DNA from 3 places in the Bacillus sp. DX3.1 genome. Region 1 is predicted to be linked to each of the others. Evidence: riboswitches for the same ligand, from Rfam matches in the RefSeq annotation. Region 1 holds a riboswitch; each other region holds the start of a gene.
The links. A riboswitch is a leader RNA that binds a small molecule or an ion and turns the genes downstream of it on or off. The one in region 1 is predicted to bind S-adenosylmethionine.
Positions count from the first base shown of each region.

Region 2: linked by a shared signal. The riboswitch ahead of QRE67_RS02495 (MetQ/NlpA family ABC transporter substrate-binding protein) and the one ahead of mtnW (2,3-diketo-5-methylthiopentyl-1-phosphate enolase) in region 1 are both predicted to bind S-adenosylmethionine.
Region 3: linked by a shared signal. The riboswitch ahead of metK (methionine adenosyltransferase) and the one ahead of mtnW (2,3-diketo-5-methylthiopentyl-1-phosphate enolase) in region 1 are both predicted to bind S-adenosylmethionine.

Region 1 covers NZ_CP128153.1:3,768,748-3,771,018, reverse strand. The annotation lists gene QRE67_RS18740 (2-hydroxy-3-keto-5-methylthiopentenyl-1-phosphate phosphatase) at 1-15, opposite strand, end outside; gene mtnW (2,3-diketo-5-methylthiopentyl-1-phosphate enolase) at 12-1,256, opposite strand; SAM riboswitch class I at 1,321-1,426, opposite strand; gene QRE67_RS18730 (pyridoxal phosphate-dependent aminotransferase) at 1,479-2,271, opposite strand, start outside.
Region 2 covers NZ_CP128153.1:505,760-508,030, reverse strand. The annotation lists gene QRE67_RS02500 (methionine ABC transporter ATP-binding protein) at 1-272, opposite strand, end outside; gene QRE67_RS02495 (MetQ/NlpA family ABC transporter substrate-binding protein) at 285-1,097, opposite strand; SAM riboswitch class I at 1,184-1,302, opposite strand; gene QRE67_RS02490 (ABC-F family ATP-binding cassette domain-containing protein) at 1,511-2,271, opposite strand, start outside.
Region 3 covers NZ_CP128153.1:4,453,529-4,455,799, reverse strand. The annotation lists gene pckA (phosphoenolpyruvate carboxykinase (ATP)) at 1-320, opposite strand, end outside; SAM riboswitch class I at 551-672, shown strand; gene metK (methionine adenosyltransferase) at 840-2,039, shown strand; gene QRE67_RS22340 (VWA domain-containing protein) at 2,112-2,271, opposite strand, start outside.

The DNA of each region.
Region 1 (2,271 bases):
GATTCGAATGTTCATGATTTCACCTCGTCAGATGGATTGCCCCATAATCGCAATGCTGCATGTAAATCAGTATCGTCCACTTCATGTAGTGGCGTTCCTTGTAATGTTGCACGGATAGCTGCTCGAAATGCTTTTCCGCCACCCTGTGCACCAGCTAGATGACCATGAATACCGCCACCTGCGTTAATGACAACATCTGTGCCAAAATCACGAAGGATAAAGGGAACAAAGCCAGGATGAATACCGGCTGATGGGACAGGGAAACTACTCTTCAACGGTTCATTCTCATCAACGAGTGTTTTTGAGACAAGAAGCGCTTCTTCTTTCTCCAGTGCAACACTGCCATATGGAGATGGGAATAAAGAGAAATCTGCACCAGCATAACGAAGTAGTTTTCCAAGTAGTAACGGAGAAGAGAATCCGTATAATTTTGATGAAGTATAAGCACCGCTTACGGCAGGATGAGCCATAATGGGGATTGATATATCATCATCTTCTGCAAGTGATTGAAGTACGTCTAATCCATAAGAGAATACATTGAATAGAAGAACATCTGCACCAGCCAGGGCAGCACGTTTCGCGTTATCTTTTAAATCGTATGTGCGTCCTGATAAGTTAACCGCATATAACGTCCTATGACCATATGTTTCATATACAGACTGTAACACTTCTTTTCCTGACTCAATCCGCTGTGTGAGTGGCGTTAATGAATTTTCAAATAAAATTTCATCATCTTTTACGATATCTACACCACCGTTTGCTTGATCACGTAATTGTGTTTTTAAATATCCGATGTTGCGACCAATCATACCTTTAAAAATGCTCATAAGAAGAGGACGATCATGAACTTGTAAAAGATTTCGGATTCCTTCAATACCGAACTTTGGACCAGGGAATGTCGCTTTTAAGTCATCTGAAAACGTTAAATCGATAAGTTTTACTTCGCCATCTAGTGATAATTTTCCAAATACTGTTGTTAAAATTGCTGGTAAATCAGGACTGAAATTTAGCGCTGGATAATGAATTTTAATCAGTCCACGTGTAATTCTTTTACCAAGATAAGTATTAACATGTTCTTGTTCTTCTAATTCTTCGACACCAATGACAGTGCCTTTATGTTGTTTTAATTGTTCTTGTAATAAATGTGGTAAATGTGTCCATGAACCAATCGTTAAACCGAGTGCAATTTGCTCTGCTTTTTGCATTAAATTGTGAGAATCATCATGGATTAAATATGTTGCTGTTATTCCGCTCATTTTCATAACCTCCTAGTTAAATAAAAAAACCTCTCAGCTAAGGAGAGGTTTTTTTACAACCAGCTCCTTATCTGTCAGCATAATGCTGCGAGAATTAGCACCGTGTCTACAATTGTAGATCGGTTGCCGGGTTTCGTCGGGCTCGTCCCTCCACCTGCTCTTGATAAGAAGTATTTAGAAATGTTTAAATTTTTTCGATATCTGAATTTTTTCACATCGCATTTAATTTGTCAATGGGTTTTTAAAAATTTTTAATTTTTGGATGCGTTGGACAGCTTCTTGCAGCCGCTCTTCTGTATGTAATAATCCAACGCGTACATAGCCTTCTCCATATTCACCAAATCCAATGCCAGGAGCAACTGCTACGTGTGCCTTTTCTAACAATAAGTCAGCAAATTGTGCCGATGTAAATCCATCAGGAACGGGAAGCCATACAAAAAACGATCCATTTGGTGCGACAACATTCCAGCCAATAGAGCGGCAAGCTGTAATGAGTGCATTTCTTCGTGATTCATAGCGTTCTACCAGTTCATTCACGCAAGTTTGCGAGCTTAATAGTGCTTCACAAGCTGCTTCTTGCACCGCACCGAAAATACTGACATACATATGGTCTTGTAGTAAATTAATAGTTTCAATTACACTTTCGTTACCGATGGCAAAAGCGATACGCCAGCCAGCCATATTAAATGTTTTTGATAATGTATAAATCTCGATCCCAACATCCTTCGCACCTTTTGCTTGTAGGAAACTCGTTGGTTTTTTACCGTCAAAACCAATTGCTCCGTAAGCAAAGTCATGTACAACTAAAATATCATGCTCATTTGCAAAAGAAATCGTTTCTTCAAAAAATTCTTTTGATGCAGTAACACCAGTCGGGTTGTTTGGATAATTTAAAAACATTAATTTTGCTCTATCAGCAGTGTTGTGGTCGATTTTTGTATAGTCTGGTAAAAAATCATTTTCTGCTAATAATGGCATGGTTTCAAATTGTGCTTTCGCTAAAGCGACGCCTGAT
Region 2 (2,271 bases), 1.9 Mb from region 1:
AACCCTTGAAAAATCATCCCGATTTTTTGTCTTGCCTTTGCTAACTCTTTTGTAGATAAAGCTGTTAAATCATTTCCATTTACAATTACATGACCTGTCGTCGGTTTTTCTAATACATTCACACAGCGGATTAATGTACTCTTCCCAGCACCGCTATACCCGATGATCCCAAATACTTCTCCTTTTTTCACTCTGAATGAAGTTGGTTTAAGAGCTTCCACGTCTCCTTTTTTTGTTGTAAATATTTTGGATACATTTTTCAATTCAATCATCGTAGTCAGCTCCTACCAAGACGGCAATACAGAACCATCGAATTTTTTCTCAATAAACTCTTTCACTTCTTTAGATTGATAAGCTTTCTTTAATTTTTTCACAGCTGCATCATCTTTATTTTCTGTACGAACAACAACCCAGTTCACATATGGTGAATCTTTTCCTTCTCGAAAAATAGAATCTTTTGCTGGATGCAGTTTTGCTCCTAGTGCAAAGTTCGTATTAATGGCAGCTGCTTTTACCTCATTTAACTGCGTTGGTAACTGCGATGCTTCTAATTCAATAATTTTTAAGTTCTTCGGATTTTCAATCACATCTTTTGCAGTTGCTTTCTCTGTTGCTTTTGGATCAACTTTTAAGACGCCCGCTTTTTCAAACAATTTCAATGCACGTAATTCATTTGTTGGATCATTTGGTACCGCAATTGCATCTCCGTCTTTTAAATCCTTTACATCTTTAATTTGTTTGGAATATACGCCCATTGGAAATGTTACGGTCGAAAACACCGCTGTTAACTCCATCTTACGTTCTTCTTTAAATGCATCGAAATAGGTCTTCGTTTGAAAACTATTCACATCAATGTCTTTTTCATCTAACGATACATTCGGCATTACATAATCGTTGAACACCTTTAATTCCAATTGCAAACCATCTTTCGCCGCTACTTCTTTTACCTTCTCAAAAATTTGTTCATGCGGTCCACCCGTTACGCCGACTGTAATTTTCTTCTCATCTAGCGCTTTTGCTTCCTTCCCAGCATCGGCACTACATGCCCCTAATAGCAATACGGCTCCACTTACAATACTTAATAATAGCTTCTTCATATACAATTCCCCCTCAATCTCTCTCTTTTCTAAACAAAAAACACCTCTCTAATAAGAGAGGTGTCGAATAAACAAAATAGGCTCCTCTCTTATCTTCCAAAACGAAAATCGTTTTGCAGGAATTAGCACCCTAGCTCATAATAAAATTCATGAGCTGGGTTGCCGGGCATCATCGGGCCAGTCCCTCCGCCACTCTGGATAAGAGTATTTTTATAAAATTTTAAAAAAACTATGGTACTAATAGTAAATCTTACAAAAAATTTTGTCAATCATATTTTTCTAAAAATATTTTCTTTTCAAAAAATGTTATTTTAAAATAAAGTGAAACTTTAATCAGTGGAGGTTTTACGGGCAGTTGATCCCCCACCTAAAAGGCATTAGCTATTATTACGAACACCCTTCAATTTACCAAACTACATGAAACTCCGACTCTCCATATCCCAAACACGCGTCACCCATGACTCATAAAAAGAAGGTTCATGTGACACAAGTAAAACGGTTCCTTTATATTGCTTCAACGCTTCTTGTAACGCCTCTTTTGCATGTATGTCTAGATGATTCGTTGGCTCATCTAAAATCAAAACATTACTTTCTGTTAGCATAAGCTCACATAAACGTACTTTTGTCTGTTCACCACCACTTAAGAAACAAAGCGGCTGGCGAATATGATCTTCTTTTAAGCCACATCTTGCTAAAGATTGGCGGATTTCTTTTTGTGTCATATCAGGACGATCCGACCATACTTGTTCCAATGGCGTTAATTCTACAGCAAGTTCTTCTTGTGCAAAATAAGCAGGCTTTACTCGTTCTCCGGCACATACTGCTCCGCCTAACGGCTTTACATACCCAAGTAACGTTTTTAACATCGTTGTTTTTCCAATTCCATTATGACCAACAATCGCAATCTTTTCGCCTCGCTTTATTTGTAAATCAAACGGTGGAAATAACGGTTCTGTATAACCAATTTGTATTTGGCTTGCTTGTAATATACGGCTCACCGGATCAGTATGAACTTGGAACTGAAAGCGCAGCTGTGGTACTGTGTTAGGCTTTCCTATCCTTTTTATTTTGTCTAACACTTTCTCACGACTTTTCGCTTGCTTTGCATTACGATTTTTATTTTTTTGAATAAAGACCTCTAATTTTCCAATTTCCTCTCGTTGTCTTTCGTACG
Region 3 (2,271 bases), 680 kb from region 1:
AATACGAATAATTCTTCTTTTTCTTTTAAGTATTCCAACACTTTCGTATATAATTTATTAAAATGTTCTTCAGAAATCGGTTGATTTACAGGTCCCCAAGCAATTTTATCCGCAACCGATGTTTCTTTCACAATGAATTTATCTTTAGGAGAACGTCCTGTATATTTTCCTGTTGAAGCAGAAACTGCACCAGTAGAAGTTAATTTTCCTTCATTTCTCATTAGTACTTTTTCCACTAATTGTGGAACGCTTAATTGAACCTGTGCATTGCTTCCGTTCAGTAATTCATGTAATCCAATTTGGACATTCACAGTACTCATAGTTACATACCATCCTTTTTAATTTAATGAATTATTTCTCGTAATCCCCATCAAGAGTATAACACAATCATATAAATAATGTATACTATTTATTTGTTTTTGTTTGTGCGAATGTATTATTTCTTTTCTAGATATTTCATTCGACAAAAAATGTGAAAAACTTGTAGGAATATGTGAATATTAATTGACAAATAAATATCATTTCTTTAGTATAGGTTGGGACGGATACTCTCTTATCCCGAGCTGGCGGAGGGACAGGCCCGATGAAGCCCAGCAACCTCACTTGTACGGTAAAGACAAGTGAATAGGTGCTAAAACCTGTGCGAGGCTTATTGGTCTCGAACGATAAGAGCAAAGGGCAAAAAGCAGTATGCAAGTAGCAAATTAAACCTTTCCTCTATTATAAATAGGAAAGGTTTTTCTTTATACTTGTGGGAGAATATATGAATGTCGCAGTTTGTGGCAAATTAAGGATGAGTTCCGTACAATATATACAATTACTGTAGGGAGGTTTACCACATGACAAAAAAACGTCATCTGTTCACATCTGAGTCTGTAACTGAAGGACATCCAGATAAAATTTGTGACCAAATTTCTGATTCAATTTTAGACGCGATCTTAGCAAAAGACGCAAATGCACGTGTAGCTTGTGAAACAACAGTAACAACTGGTTTAGTATTGGTAGCGGGGGAAATTACAACTTCTACTTATGTAGATATTCCAAAAATCGTTCGCGAAACAATTCAAGGCATCGGCTATACGCGTGCAAAATACGGATTCGATGCAGAAACTTGTGCAGTTTTAACAGCTATCGATGAGCAATCTGCTGATATCGCAATGGGTGTTGACAAAGCGTTAGAAGCGCGTGAAGGTCAAATGACTGATGAAGAGATTGAAGCAATTGGTGCGGGTGACCAAGGTTTAATGTTTGGTTTCGCATGTAATGAAACAAAAGAATTAATGCCACTTCCAATCTCACTTGCTCACAAATTAGCTCGTCGTTTAACGGAAGTTCGTAAAGATGAAACATTAGAATATTTACGTCCAGACGGTAAAACGCAAGTTACAGTTGAGTATGATGAAAATGGTAAACCAGTACGTATCGATACAATTGTAATTTCTACACAGCATCATCCAGAAGTTACATGGGAACAAATCGATAGCGATTTAAAAGAGCACGTAATCAAATCTGTAGTACCAGCAGAATTAATGGATGAAGAAACGAAATTCTTCATTAACCCAACTGGCCGTTTTGTAATCGGTGGACCACAAGGGGATGCTGGTTTAACAGGACGTAAAATTATCGTTGATACTTATGGTGGATATGCTCGTCACGGCGGCGGTGCATTCTCTGGTAAAGATGCAACAAAGGTTGACCGTTCTGCAGCATACGCAGCTCGTTATGTTGCGAAAAACATCGTAGCAGCGGGTCTTGCTGAAAAAGCAGAAGTACAACTTGCATACGCAATCGGCGTAGCGCAACCGGTATCAATTTCAGTTGATACATTCGGCACTGGTAAAGTATCTGAAGATGTATTAGTAGAACTAGTACGTAGCAACTTCGATCTTCGCCCAGCTGGTATCATCAAAATGTTAGACTTACGTCGCCCAATTTACAAACAAACAGCAGCTTACGGCCACTTCGGACGTACTGATGTAGACCTTTCATGGGAACGTACAGACAAAGCAGCAACTTTAAAAGAGCAAGCTAGTCTATAATATAAGAAGAAAGAAGCTTTGCGTGAAGGCGCAAAGCTTCTTTTGAATTAATTTCCGTTTTTCTTATCAATGTTATTTCTTATTTCCTTCGTTTGTAATTTCACTCCATTTATTAATTCCATTGTTAACAGATTCGCTCCAAAGCTTACTTCCATTATGGACTGCATAGCCAAAAGTCTTACTGCCGCGATCAATAATCATATTGTATGTACCGCGAATCGGATGATCAGGA